DNA from 2 places in the Clostridium sp. LIBA-8553 genome. Region 1 is predicted to be linked to the other one. Evidence: a T-box and tRNA genes for the amino acid it is inferred to sense, from the RefSeq annotation. Region 1 holds a T-box; the other holds one or more tRNA genes.

Region 1 (7,651 bases):
GCTATAATACCGATTGGTGTTTTAATAGGTTCATCTTTAGTAGGATTTTATTATAGTGGATGGGTCACTATAATGGGTGGAGAAGATTTAGCAATAATAGAACTTATGAATAACGCACCTTTAAGTTTTGCTGGAATACAAGCAGCATTCTCAAATGCTGATGCTTCGGTAGTCTTATTTCAATCAGCATTGTTAGCAACTATAGTTGCACTTGCATTAGGTGTGTGCAGAAAGATATTTACTATTTCAGAAGGTATAGGAATATGGGTTGAAGGAATGAAGGGACTTCTAATAACAGGAGTAATTCTTATATTAGCTTGGTCATTAAGCTCTGTAATTAAGGAGTTAGGAACAGCATCTTATTTAGTTGGAGTTTTATCAGATACGATACCAGCATTCTTATTACCTGCTATAATATTTATTTTAGGTTCAGTAATAGCCTTTGCAACAGGTACAGCCTATGGAACCATGGGAATACTAATGCCATTAGCAATTCCACTAGCTTTTGCTATAAATCCAGAATGGCAGTTTGTAATAGTTAGTACATCAGCTGTATTAACAGGAGCAATTTTTGGAGATCATTGTTCACCTATATCTGATACAACAATCCTTTCTTCAACAGGAGCGGGTTGTGATCATATAGAACACGTTAGAACACAAATATGGTATTCAATCTTTGTTGGAATAATAACTGTAGTATTTGGATATATACCGGCTGGTCTAGGATTAAGCTTCTGGATAGTCTTACCTATAGCTTTAATAGCTTTATTCATATTAACAATGATATTTGGTAAGAAGGTAGAACAAACTACTAGTAATAATTAAATATAAAAAAGAGAAGGCTATAACCTTCTCTTTTTTATATTGCAGCATATTTTTAATTGGTATCCTCTTCTGTTGTCTTTGAATAAGGATATACAAGTCTATTAACTAATATACCAATTATAACTCCAATAAATGTATCTAGAATTCTATTAAAAGCATAATTATATGAGCCAACTCCCTTTAAGCTGGTCATTATAGCAAATACAACGATACAAGCACTATTTACTGCACCTTTACAATTAAATAAGATACATAGATAGATAGCTATAGTGGTACCTATTGCTGTTAAAAGTGCATAAATAATAAAATGTTGTAAGTCTAATAGATTAAATATTGCTGTGAGAGTTAGTCCCACAACAGCACCTATAGAAGTTCCAAGCATTCTGTTTTTTCCCATTTTATAAGAGTTCTCAACAGTATCTTGCATACACATCATAGCTGCTATACAAGCAAAGAAGGCACTAGAACGGCCTAATAGTTCGAATACTATGATGCATAGAAATACTGAGAAAGATGTTTTAAGATTTCTAGCTCCTATAGTTTGCAGGTTAAAGTTAAACAAATATTTCACCCCTAAATCATATTAACTTTTCTTATTGTTTTCTAACTCTTTGACATCATTTTTTATTTCTGTCTCAAGTCTATTAATTTTTTCTTCTATGTTTTCTATATCTTTTTTTACCCTAACTTCATACTTGTATATATACTTATTTATTAATAGAGCTATTATTATACCTATAAAGGTATCTATAATTCTATCGACGGCATAAGCATATGGCGCTTTTCCATGCAGGTTTGTCATTATAGCTATCAATACTATGCATGCTATGGAAACAGATCCTTTTTTATTAAATACATTAAGTAAGTAAATAGTTAGCACTATTCCAACACCAGTTATTAATCCTGGAAATTTTGCTAGATTAAATGTTAATGCTAAAAAAGTAAAGGATAAACCTACTAAACCACCAGTAATTGTACCAATCATTCTACTTTTTCCCATCTTGTATGAGTTTTCAACAGTATCTTTCATACATATTACAGCGGCTATGCAAGCATAAAAAGGATATTGTCTATGTATTAGTTCAAAAAAACCTATACATAAAGTTACAGCTAAAGCTGTTTTTAAATTTCTTGCACCTATTTTAGGTAAGGCTAAACCTTTCATTCAAACAAGACCTCCTGACAAATTTAAATACTATTATAGATAGTATATAATATTTTTATATTATTACAAATAATGATAATTGAAGAATATTAGAGAAATTAAAGATAAAAACGATTGACATTGGTATAAAACTAATCATATAATTTAAATTAAGTAGAAAAATGCAATGAAGAGAAGAGTAATAAAGAGAAATGTATAAAAGAGAGCTGGGATAGGTGAAAGCCAGATGCAGGAAACTTTATGAAGATGGACTTGGAGCAGACTTTTTGAGAATTTTAATTTTAGAAGAGTACGGTGGCAACCGTTATATTGCAAAGTGATAAAATAAGTTTTTACTTAGGAGTTACTTAGTGAGATATTTATGGTGACATAAATATAAAATAGAGTGGTATCGCGTAATTAACGCCTCTATGGGATTTCCCATAGGGGCTTTTTATATTTTTGAAATATTGGAAACAATAATAATTAAGAGTACAAGGAGGAAGAAATAATGTGTAAAAAACCATATTACATCACAACACCTATTTATTACCCATCAACAAATCTACACATAGGTAATACTTATACAACTGTAGCAGCTGATGCTATAGCAAGATTTAAAAGACTTACAGGTCATGAAGTAATGTTCTTAACAGGAACAGATGAGCATGGTCAAAAAATAGAAAGAATAGCTAACGAAAAAGGAATTACTCCAAAAGAGCATGTTGACGAAATCGTTGCTGGAATTAAAGATCTTTGGAAAATGATGAACATAAGCTATGATAAATTCATAAGAACAACTGATGATTATCATGTAAAAGCTGTTCAAGAGATTTTCAAAAAATTATATGATCAAGGAGATATATATAAAGATTCTTATGAAGGTCTTTACTGTACTCCATGTGAATCATTCTGGACAGAAACTCAATTAGTAAATGGAAACTGCCCTGATTGTGGAAGACCAGTTGAAAAAGCTAAGGAAGAGGCTTACTTCTTCAAAATGAGCAAATATGCTGATAGATTAATTCAATATATAGAAGAACATCCAGATTTCATTCAACCAGAATCAAGAAAAAATGAGATGTTAAATAACTTCTTAAGACCAGGATTACAAGATCTTTGTGTTTCAAGAACAAGCTTTACTTGGGGAATACCTGTAAGCTTTGATGAGAAACATGTTATCTACGTTTGGATAGATGCATTATCAAACTACATCACTGCTTTAGGATATGGTCAAGAAAATCAAGAGTTATATAAAAAGTTCTGGCCTGCAGATGTTCATTTAATAGGAAAAGACATTTTAAGATTCCACACAATTTACTGGCCAATAATGTTAATGGCTTTAGGATTAGAGTTACCTAAGCAAGTATTTGGTCATGGATGGTTACTTGTTGATGGAGGAAAAATGTCAAAATCAAAAGGTAACGTTGTTGATCCAGTAGTTTTAGTTAACATGTTTGGAGCTGACGCTGTAAGATACTACTTATTAAGAGAAATACCATTTGGTTCAGACGGATTATTCAACAATGAAATATTCATAAAGAAAGTAAATACAGACTTAGCTAATGATTTAGGTAACCTTTTATCAAGAACAATAGCTATGGTTGAAAAATACTTTGATGGAGTTATTCAAGCACCAACATGTAAAGAGGCTATTGATGATGAGTTAATAAACTTAGCTTTAGCTACTCCTGGAAAAGTTGAAGCTAGCATAGATGCATTAAAAATACCAGAAGCTTTAGAAAGCATATGGACTTTAATAAGCAGAGCTAATAAATATATAGATGAAACAACTCCTTGGATACTTGCTAAGGATGAAGAAAAGAAAGAAAGACTAGGAACAGTTTTATATAACTTATTAGAAACTTTAAGATTTGTTTCAGTAATGATTTCACCATTCTTAACAGAAACAAGTGTAAAAATCAATGCTCAATTAAACACTAAAGTTACAACTTGGGAAAGTTTAAAAGAGTTTAATGGAACAGTTGCAGGAGATAAAGTAGTTAAGGGTGATGTTATATTCCCAAGAATAGATGTTGAGGAAAAATTAGCAGAACTTGAAGCTTTAAAACCAGCTCCAGTTAAACCAGCTAACGAAGAGTTAGTTAAAAATCCAATAAAAGAAGAAATAACTATAGATGACTTTGACAAAATAGATTTAAGAGTAGTTAAAGTATTAGAATGTGAGCCAGTTAAAAAAGCTAAGAAGTTATTAAAACTTAAAGTTGATTTAGGTGGAGAAGAAAGACAGGTTATTTCAGGAATAGCTATGCATTACAAGCCAGAAGACTTAGTTGGAAAATACGTAGTATTAGTTGCTAACTTAAAACCTGTTAAATTAAGAGGTGAATTATCACAAGGTATGATTCTTGCAGCAGCACCTGCTGATGATTCAGAACTTGTATTAGTTAACCCAGGTGAAATGTTAACTGGAAGTCAAGTGAGATAGTAAAATTTTAAATGTTATATAAGGAAAATCTATAAATATGTTATAGATTTTCCTGCTATATAACTTTAAAAATTATGTTATAAAAGGACTCGTATATTCATGAATGTGGAATATAGGAGTTTTTTTATAGCATATGCTAGGGATAGAATAATTTTAAGGGGGAATAGTAAATTGAGAGTGGTTATAGGTAATGCCTGGCCTTATGCTAATGGATCTCTTCATATAGGAAGGGTTTCTTCTTGGCTAGCAGGAGATGTTTTAGCAAGATATCATAGGGCGAAGGACGATGAAGTTGTTTTTGTTTCAGGATCAGACTGTCATGGATCTCCTATTTTAAATAAAGCAAAAGAGCTTAATGAGTCTCCTAAAGATCTTATAAATAAGTATCATAGGGAGTTCATTAGATGTTTTAATAAACTAGGATTTTCTTTTGATATATTTACAAGAACAGATACAAAGTATCATGAAGAGCAAGTAAAAAATATTATAAAAGATCTTTATAAAAAAGGATTTATTTATGAAAAGGAAACAGAAGAGTTTTATTGTTCAAAATGTTGTGATACTTTAGATGAATTTGCTGTTAAAGATGGATTATGCAAGGAATGTAAAACAGAGGTTGAGGTTAGAAAGTCTAATAATCTTTTCTTTAAGTTATCATGTTTTCAAGATCACATTCAGAAAATATTAAGTGAAGAAGAAGGTTGGAGAGAGAATGCTATTAAAATAACTAAAAGATATTTAGATGGTGGTCTTAGAGATAAAATCTTAACAAGAGAAATTGATTGGGGAATAGAGGTGCCTATAAAGGGCTTCGAAGATAAAAGAGTTTATGTTTGGATAGATGCTTTACTAGCATATGTTACTGCTTCTAAGAAATTTATAGAAGAGAAAAGTAAGGAACTAGATGATTACTGGAATGATGAAGAAAGTATAGTTTATTTAGTTCATGGTAAAGAAAATATACCTTTTCATACAACAATGTTTCCTGCCATGTTAGCAGGAATTGGACTAGATAAAGGAAATATTAGAATAGTATCTTCACAATATTTAACCTTAGAAGGAAAGACATTTTCAACTAATAGAAACTGGGCAATATGGATTCCTTATATTATAGAAAGATATAACATAGATTCTATAAGATATTACTTAATAAGTAGAGGCGCAGAAGAAAAAAATTCTGATTTTACTTGGAGAGATTTCATAAATGCAAATAATAATGAACTATTAGGCGAATTAGGCAATTTTATAAATAGAGTCTTAATTTTTATAAGAAAAAATTTCAATGGAGAGATTAATGGTGATGAACTTCCTCTTCAATGGAGGAATTTAATAAGAAGGACTTATGCCTCTGTAGGAAATAAATTTGAAAATGGAGAGTTTAAATCTGGAATAAATGAAGTATTTAATCTTATAAAACAAGGAAATGATTTCTTTGATAAAAACAAACCTTGGATTTTGATTAATAAAGATAGGAAAAGATGTGAAGAGATAATATATATTTGTGTTCAGATTGTAATAGCATTAACTGATTTAATGAATCCTATAATTCCTTTTACATGTGAAAAAATAAGAAACTTTTTAAAGTTAGATAATGTAAAATGGAGCTTTGAAGAAAGAAATAATATAAAGGTTAATAGAGTTGAATTATTATTTGATAGGCTTGATAAGAAGATTGCTATAGAAGAATTAAATAGACTAAAGAGTAAAAAGATTTAAATAAAATAAGCCTTGCTTCTATTAATTAGAAACAAGGCTTATCTTACATCTTAAGGTTTAAGGTTAGGAATTATTATATAGAAATTTTTTTATTGATTAAACTTAATAGCCCTTGACATTTGCGTAAGGGGGACAAACTATTCAAGGGCCATTTAAGGGGTAAAATTAAATTAGTGTTTTAGCTACGTTACAATTATTATATTAATCCTGTTATGTGGCATTTATGTGTCAAAAAGTGTACAAAAATATTAACATTTTATTTAAAATAAATTAGCTTTCAGCCCATCTAAATCTTTTATTATTATGACATTTTTTGAGAACTCAATTAGGCCTGAATCTCTCATTTTCATAAGCTCCCTAGATAATGAAGGTCGCTGAACTCCTAGTTTATCTGCCCAATCTTTTCTTGAAAAGTCTAACTTTATAGTAGTAGATTTTTTCTCTTTGTATTTTTCTAATAAATAATGACAAATCATCTCTCTAATAGATTTCATTGTTACTTGTTTAAGCTTAGAACTAAGATTAATTGCTTTGTTTGAAAGAATTCTAAGAAGTTCTTTTAAAAACGATTCATTTGAGGAGCATAGTTTATAAATGTACTCTTTTTTTATGTGAAAAACTTCAGTATTATCCTTAGAGACAACAGACATTGGATAAAAGTTTCTATCACCAAAAAGAAGGTTCTCTCCAAAAACATTTCCTTTATTTAATGTGGCAACAACTAGTAAGTTCCCATTAGAATCTAATTTTTGAATTTCTATTTTTCCATTTATTATAACGCTTAAAAAGTTGCAATATTCTCCTTCAGAAAATAATAAATCATCTTTTGAATAAGATTTTATTGAAACAAAACCTGAATTTAATAATTCTTGGATATCATTATCACTAAAGTGAGAAAATAAGCTACAATCTTTTATGTTGGGTAGTTTTTTTAAGTTCATTTTATCGCCCACCTTTATAAAATAAGTAGTATTATATTAATATAAATATATAATATTTTACACTATTTAAGTAAATTTTAAATTGATAGGAGTGAAAATAGGTGAAAATTTATATTATAGGAGCCTTAATTGGAGCAATAATAGGTTATATAACAAATTGGCTAGCTATAAAAATGTTATTTAGACCTAGAGAAGCAAAATATATCTTTGGTATGAAACTTCCTTTTACACCAGGGTTAATACCTAAAGAGAAGAGTAGAATAGCTAATAAAGTAGGAGAAACTGTAGGGACTCATTTGTTAAATTCTGATAGCCTGGGTAAGGCATTAAAGGATGAAAAAATAAAATCAAAATTTAATGGGATAGCTAAAGAAAAGATTAATCAAATTATTGAAAGTGATGCTACTTTAGAATCTTCTTTAAAAAGTATTTTAGGAGAAAGTTATTACTCACTAAGGGAAGATATTACAAACAACATCAGTAAAACTATTTTAAAATCAATTCAAGAAGAATCTTTTAAAAATAAGATTAAATTTTATATAGTTAATTCTATTAAAGAGCAATTAGAAAAGAAAC
Region 2 (7,651 bases), 440 kb from region 1:
AAAATTATTAATCTTTATATGAAATATATGATGGTAAAAGTATTTTTATAATGACTTTCCATAATAAAATTAATCCTAATTTAAATAAGTAAAAGGCTCTGTTTTAAACCAGTGTTGATTTTTAGATAGAACTGTAAGACCATCTTAATGAGCACTTAGTATTACATTATTCTGGAGTAGATAATAGCAATACTTTGCGAAATTAAGTATGTCTGAAGGGCTAGCTAAAAATTAACACTCACCTAAACAAAGCCAAATAAAAAAATACCCTATTAAATAGGATATTCGAAATTTTAAATTATCTATATAAAAAATAAAGGCTGAAGAAATTTTTCTTCAACCAATTCCAAAATAAATACTAACACGCTATAAGTATTTACTATATGTAGACAGTATCACATTCTGGTTAAAAATTCAATAAAATCTACATATTTTTCTTCATTCTTTAAAAATTTTTATTAATTTATTGAATAAATTTACTTTAATATTGTCTTAAACGACAAAAATAGCCATATTAATCAATTTTATAGTACTAATAATTATATACTTGAGAACTTTTAGTTTGCCATCTCCAAGAATCCTCACACATTTCCTCTATTTCATAATTAGCTCGCCACCCTAACTCATTGTTGGCTTTACTTGGATCAGCATAACATTCTGCCACATCACCAGGTCTTCTTTCTATTATCTTATATGCAATTTCTCTTCCACTTATCTTTGAAAAGGAATTTAGTAAATCTAAAACACTATAACCTCTTCCTGTTCCTAAGTTATAAATAACAAGACCAGGATTTGTTTTTAATTTTTCTAATGCCTTAATATGTCCAATTGCTAGATCAACTACATGAATATAATCCCTAACTCCAGTACCATCATGTGTATCATAGTCATTTCCAAAAACACTTAGTTCTTTAAGTTCTCCAATAGCAACCTTAGTTATATATGGCATTAAATTATTTGGAATTCCATTTGGCTCTTCACCTATTAGTCCACTTTTGTGTGCACCTACAGGATTAAAATATCTTAAAATGCATATATCCCAAGTATTATCCGATTTATATAAGTCACCTAAAATTTCTTCTATCATAAGTTTAGTTCTTCCATATGGGTTAGTAACTGATAACGGACATTCCTCATGACACGGAACAGTCTTACAATCTCCATAAACAGTAGCTGACGAACTAAACACCAATTTTTTAACATTATATTTTTTCATAGTTTCTAATAAAACTAATGTGCTAACTAAATTATTTTTATAATACTCTAATGGTATTACCGTAGATTCTCCAACGGCTTTTAATGCTGCAAAATGAATTACTGAATCTATATCATTTTCCGAAAATACTTTCTTTAACCCATCATTATCAAGCAAATCCATTTTATAAAATATTATATCACTTCCTGTGATTTCTTTTATTCTATCTTTAACTAATTCCTTACTGTTTGATAGGTTGTCTACAACTACAACCTTATGTCCTTCATTTATTAATTCAACACACGTATGGCTTCCTATATAACCAAGCCCTCCTGTTACTAATATAGCCATTTTTCTTCACCCTTTATACCCTATTAAGTGCTTGTTTATAAACTTACAAATCAAAATCAAACTTACACTTTATTACATTTTAACATGGATTACTTGGGTAATTTTATATATTTTTTGTAAATATAAACTATTTTTTATACACAAATTTATATTTCATTAAAGTTTTCTTTCCAAAAATTCAACTCTTCTAGATGTTCATCAATTAAGGACTCTTTTATATATTTAACCTTTTTTCCATCTGTATTCCTGTATCTAGTTTCACATACCTTTACTAAGAATACTGTTATTCCTTCATAACACCTTAGAACATTTCCTATTCTATAACTTCTCTTTTCTATATTGGTATCTCCATATATAAGCCTACTGCTCTGTATCATAGGAATGAAATCTCTAAATCTTTGCTCTATGGCCTCACCTAAATTAGTAGCAGCACATAGTAACTTGTAAATTCCTATTAATTTATTTTTATCCTCTTTTGCATGTTCTAAAATTTTCTTCATTTCATCTCTTGCAGCTTGTATTTCCATCATTTCTTCATCTAAATTTTTATTTATTTTGTTTATCTTAAAGACCTTAATGAAAGGACTCTTTATATTCTTTATAATAGATTTTTCATTACAATCTATCATTAAAAGTTCTTTAATAGGTCGTATATCATAATCATTTATTACATATTCACTACTGACTTCTTCTCCTAAAGTAGCTTTTATAGCTTTTCTTTCTAAAATACTCATATTTTTAGCATATTTAGGTACTAGTGTTTCTAATATATATATTTTTTCTTCGTTTATTTTGTTAACTAAATGCTTTATATCTCTGTTTTCATTTTTTAATTCTTCATAATATTTTTCTTTTTCACTAGAAAATAATTCTTGAAGTTCTAAAGCCCTACTATATGCTTCGTCAAAACCTTTGGTAAACATTTCTCCTCCTGAACTACAAATTAAAACTATATACGTCCCATATATTTATTATATATCACAAAAGTAAAAGTTCTAAGCCTTTATATAATTTAAAATAAATATTTAAATTACTTGACTTTATTGATATGTTAACGTATAGTTAAAGAGTAGTAAATACAATTTAATGACGCGGGATGGAGCAGCTGGTAGCTCGTCGGGCTCATAACCCGAAGGTCGTAGGTTCAAGTCCTGCTCCCGCAACCACAAAAAAGGTTCTGTAAAACAGAACCTTTTTTTTATTTGAGTCCAATATTTATTTTAAAATAAAAATAACTATATCAAAACTTTAAATAATAAAACTTATAAATAATATGAAGAGAATATCTGGATGAACTTTAGAATTTAAGCTATTACGTAGAAGAATTTGCGTTAAGAAGCTGAGACTGTTTGACCAACGGGAGTTTCGAAGCTTCAGCAAATTCTTCGGAGTAATTGCTATAAATTCTTAGTGAAATCCAGTAATTCTCGGAATATATTTATAAGTTTTACTGAGTTGTTTTTATATAGCTTAATTTCTATTTTTCTAATCTTTTTAAATCTCTTCTAATGTCTTTTTTTAATTCTTTATATTCTTTTTTATATTCTATAGCTTCCTTATTTAATTCTCTAATCCATTTTTGAGCTATTTGTTCTTCATGAGCTTTAAAGTGTTCGTATTTTTTATATTCCTTTAAAGCTTCTTTTATTTTCTTATCTAATTCTTTGGCATCAATTAATTTTCCACAATCTTCATCTAGTAAATCTTCATATTCTCTAAAAACTTCTAATAAAGCTTTCATAGCTTCTCTTTTTTCTTTTTTATCTTTTAAATTATTTAATAATCTTTTTAAAATATTTTTGTGTTTAGCAAGCTCAAGATCTTCTCCCTCTTCACCTAGAGCAACTAGCATTTCTAATTTTTTCTTAGTGTACTCTAATGTAGTATCTTCTAAGGCATCTTCTATTCCATATTGTCTAAGAAATTTTCTAAATTCTTTCATATCTGCTGCATCATTAAATGGTATAAATTCTTCTACTTCAATATCTATTACTTCTTTACTCATTTGTATTACCTCCTAAGATAAATACAAATACTATAGTTTCAATGTAGAATTCCTCTGCACTCAAGCCTTAGTATTTATATAATTATTTATTAATTATACTAATACTAAGCTCTATTCTTTAAAAGGATTCCAATCACTAGTTATTAATATTTTTACTATAATTATAAAAAAAAATTATTTTTTCTATTTTTTAGTAGCTAAACTTAAAATATTTTAATAATAATCGTTTTTTTTTAATTACTTTTAAACTCTACACATTAACACTTGCATTTTTAGATTTAACATTAAAGGCTATCTTTAATAAAATAGGTGTTACTATTGTCGTAACAACAACAACGATTACTACTGGTGCTAAAAATTCTGGTAACATTAACCCCATTGCAATTCCCTTATTTGCAATTATAAGAGCTACCTCTCCCCTAGACACCATTCCTATTCCTATTTGAATAGCTTCACTATTACTATAGTGGCATAACTTAGCTCCTAGACCACATCCTATTATCTTACTAATTATAGCTATCAAAAGTAATAATATCGCAAATATAAAAATGGATTTAGTCATAGTTGTTAACTCTACCTTTATCCCTATACTAGCAAAGAATATAGGTGATAATAACATGTATGATAATGTTTCGAATCTAGAATTTAGATATTTCGTTCTATTTGAATCAGATATTACTAACCCTGCTATAAATGCTCCAGTTATATCTGCTACTCCAAAGAATTCCTCTGCTATGAAAGACAATAATAAACAAAATACAAAGGCTATAATTACAAATCTTCTTAAATCTCTTTGATATCTTTCATCTAGTTTTATGAATGCCCAATGGAATAAGTATCCTAATAATCCTGCAAATATAAAGAACATTACTATTTTACCTAAAACTAATAATACATTAATTGATGGATCTGCTAAACTTGTTGTTAAGGTTAAAGCCACAATACCTAAAATATCATCAATTATAGCAGCTCCTAGTATCGCATTTCCTGCTCTTGTACTTAATTTTCCCATCTCTTTTAATGTTTCTACTGTAATACTAACTGAAGTGGCTGTTAATATTATTCCAATAAAGACATTTTGTAGAACAATGTTAGAATCAGCTCCCTTATTAAATATACTCGCAATAAAAAATCCACCTATAAGTGGGATTATTACTCCAAGTACAGCTATTATAAATGATGCTTTACCTGTTTTCTTTAATTGATTAATATCAGTTTCTAATCCTGCGGTAAACATTAGAACTATTACCCCTAGCTCTGCAAGTTGTTGTATAAATTCTGTTTCTGATAAAACATTTAAAACTGCTGGTCCTAAAATAACACCAGCAAGCAAAGCCCCAACAACTTGAGGCATCCTAACCCGTTTAGTTACTAGCCCCAAAAGCTTAGTACTAATAAGAATAAGTGCCAAGTCAAATAAAAATTCGTAAGATAACACTATAAATCCCTCCCTAATTTTTAAATATGCATTACTTCCAATTATAGTTTTGAATTCTAATTTTTTCAATATTTTTAAATTTTTGTTTCAATTAATCTTGTCAAACAACAATTTATTTATTCCTGCTATTAACTTATTACCTTCTTTAGTTTTTAACTATAAAGAGTCAACAATAATATATATTCTTATTAAATTAAATTTACTTTCTTTTTATTAAAGAAAATTAAAATAGTACAATTAAGAAGTAAATTTTATGCTAAAATTAAAATTGCCGCTATATTCTAACAAAGGGGGATCAACATTTATGAAAATTTTAGTTGTAGATGATGAAGTGAGCATATTACAACTTATCAAAATGAACTTAGAAATAGAAGGTCACATTCCTATAACAGCTGAAAATGCCTTGGATGCATTAGAATTAGTAATAAAAGAAAGGCCCGACATAATAATTCTAGATGCTATGTTACCAGATATAAGTGGCTTTAATCTAATACCAAAAATAAAAAATATAGATGATATACCCATAATTATGTTAACAGCTAAAAGTGATATAAACGATAAACTTTTAGGTCTTCAACTAGGTGCTGAAGATTATATAACTAAACCCTTTAATAGCACTGAATTAATGTTAAGAATAAATATAGTTAGCAAACATATTTCACGCTCTTGTGAGAAGAAAGTAAAGGATTTAATAGTTGGAGATCTTACTCTATTATTAGATGAAAGAAAAGTCCTTATTAATTCCGAATACATAAATTTAACATTTAAAGAATTCGAGGTTTTAAGATGCCTTTGTCAAAATAAGAATAGAGTTTTTTCTAGAGAAGAACTACTAAACAAAGTTTGGGGATATGACTTTGAAGGAACAACTAGAGCTGTAGATATCCTAATTCAAAGACTTAGAAAAAAATTAGGTCCATGTCAAAACTATATAAAAACCTTATATAAGGCTGGTTATAAGTTAGATGAAGAATAATAAAATGAAATTAAAATTAAATTTAAAACAAAAAATCATTTTAACTAACTTATTGATATTAACACCTATAATAATTTTTATATTCATAATAACTTATAATGCTTTGAATAAAAACTTAATAAACAATTCAATAGAATACCTGCTTGATAAAAGTAGAACAACGGAATCTTACATACTTAATTTATTTTCATCAAATGATTCTGAAAATAAAGAAGATATTATTAGAGATAATGCACCATTCATAGCTTCGACACTTAGTGAAAAATATAATGTGAGAATTCAAATAATAAGTAATTCAGCTCAAATAATATATGATTCATCATCAGATGAAGTATCTTTATTTGATTCTGATATAAATGAAGCTTTAAAAGGACAAACATCCTATATAGTAGAAAAAATAGATAATACTCCTACCATATTTCTTTCTAGTCCAATATTTTATAAAGGAAAAGAATATGGTGCCATAAGATTGATTTTAATAAACACAGAAGCTTATGAGATATTAAGAAATACATTGACAATATTTATTATTAGCGGATTACTTGCAATAGTGATTGCAATATTTTTAATAAATACCTTTGCTAAAGAATTGGTTAGCCCTTTAGTTATTTTAAAACAAAAATCTAAAAATATTTCTGAAGGTAACTTTAAGGAAGAACTTCACATAACAAGTGGTGATGAAGTTGAAGATTTAGCAAATACCTTTAACATAATGAGTGAAAATCTTGATAAATACATAAATGAAATAAAATCTGCTAAACTACATCAAAAGAAATTTTTTGATAATGTATCTCATGAATTTAAAACACCATTAACTGCAATAATTGGCTTTTCAGAAATCATTCCAAAATTAAATGATAAAGAAAAAATTATTCAAAGCTCCTCTCTTATAGAAAAAGAAGGTAAGAGACTTTTAAACTTAGTTGAAGAAATACTTTTACTTGCTAAAAGTAATAAAGATACTTTTGAAATTGAGTATACATATATTGATGTTAAATCTCTAATAGATGACTGTTTAAAAATCTTAAAAATAAAACTTGATAATTACGATATTAAAGTTGAGAGAAATTATGAATCATTCTTTATATATGGAGATTATGATAAAACTAAGCAAGTCTTTATAAATATAATAGATAATTCCATAAAATATAGTGGGTGTGAAATTCTCAAAATCTTTACTACTAAATCTACTAATAAAATAGATGTCATTATAGAAGATGATGGAACAGGCTTCTTAATTAAGGATGAGTACATAAATCCTAAAGGTAATGGACTTGGAATAAAGATTTGTAAAGATATAATGCAAAGCCAAAGTTATGGCTTCAATATAGAAAGTGAACTAGATGTAGGAACTAAAGTTACACTTTCCTTCTTTATTCGTAAAAAAAATAAGAATAAGGAGGCTACCGATCCTAATGAGTAAGAATTTTAAAAATACTCTTGTTATTTACTTATTTTTTATAATAATCATACTTGCTACATATATTTATTATTCTAATGATATATATAATTCTTTGACTATAGTTAAAAGCTCTAAAGAAAATAAAGTTGATTTAAATATTAAAATACCTGACAAAATAACAATTTCAAACCCATATTTAGGCACTGCCATAATTTCAAATAAATTTGAACTTAATGAATTACTTCAATATTTTAATAAAATATGTGTAACTAATTCAAATAATG

Evidence for each region. A T-box is a leader RNA that pairs with one kind of tRNA and senses whether it is charged. The one in region 1 lies ahead of metG (methionine--tRNA ligase), so its partner is inferred to be a tRNA-Met.
Region 2: it has a tRNA-Met gene. The T-box ahead of metG (methionine--tRNA ligase) is inferred to sense a tRNA for this amino acid. The anticodon was not compared.

What each region holds. Positions count from the first base shown of each region.
Region 1 covers NZ_CM173489.1:3,337,664-3,345,314, reverse strand. Annotated here, with positions in the region: gene AC2JAQ_RS15235 (Na+/H+ antiporter NhaC family protein) at 1-825, shown strand, start outside; gene AC2JAQ_RS15230 (FUSC family protein) at 878-1,387, opposite strand; gene AC2JAQ_RS15225 (FUSC family protein) at 1,409-1,990, opposite strand; T-box leader at 2,148-2,403, shown strand; gene metG (methionine--tRNA ligase) at 2,481-4,418, shown strand; gene metG (methionine--tRNA ligase) at 4,590-6,134, shown strand; gene AC2JAQ_RS15210 (Crp/Fnr family transcriptional regulator) at 6,395-7,075, opposite strand; gene AC2JAQ_RS15205 (DUF445 family protein) at 7,177-7,651, shown strand, end outside.
Region 2 covers NZ_CM173489.1:201,969-209,619, reverse strand. Annotated here, with positions in the region: gene galE (UDP-glucose 4-epimerase GalE) at 533-1,546, opposite strand; gene AC2JAQ_RS00845 (hypothetical protein) at 1,693-2,469, opposite strand; tRNA gene AC2JAQ_RS00840 (tRNA-Met) at 2,637-2,712, shown strand; gene AC2JAQ_RS00835 (hypothetical protein) at 3,024-3,551, opposite strand; gene AC2JAQ_RS00830 (cation:proton antiporter) at 3,802-4,989, opposite strand; gene AC2JAQ_RS00825 (response regulator transcription factor) at 5,294-5,965, shown strand; gene AC2JAQ_RS00820 (sensor histidine kinase) at 5,955-7,388, shown strand; gene AC2JAQ_RS00815 (DUF3919 family protein) at 7,381-7,651, shown strand, end outside.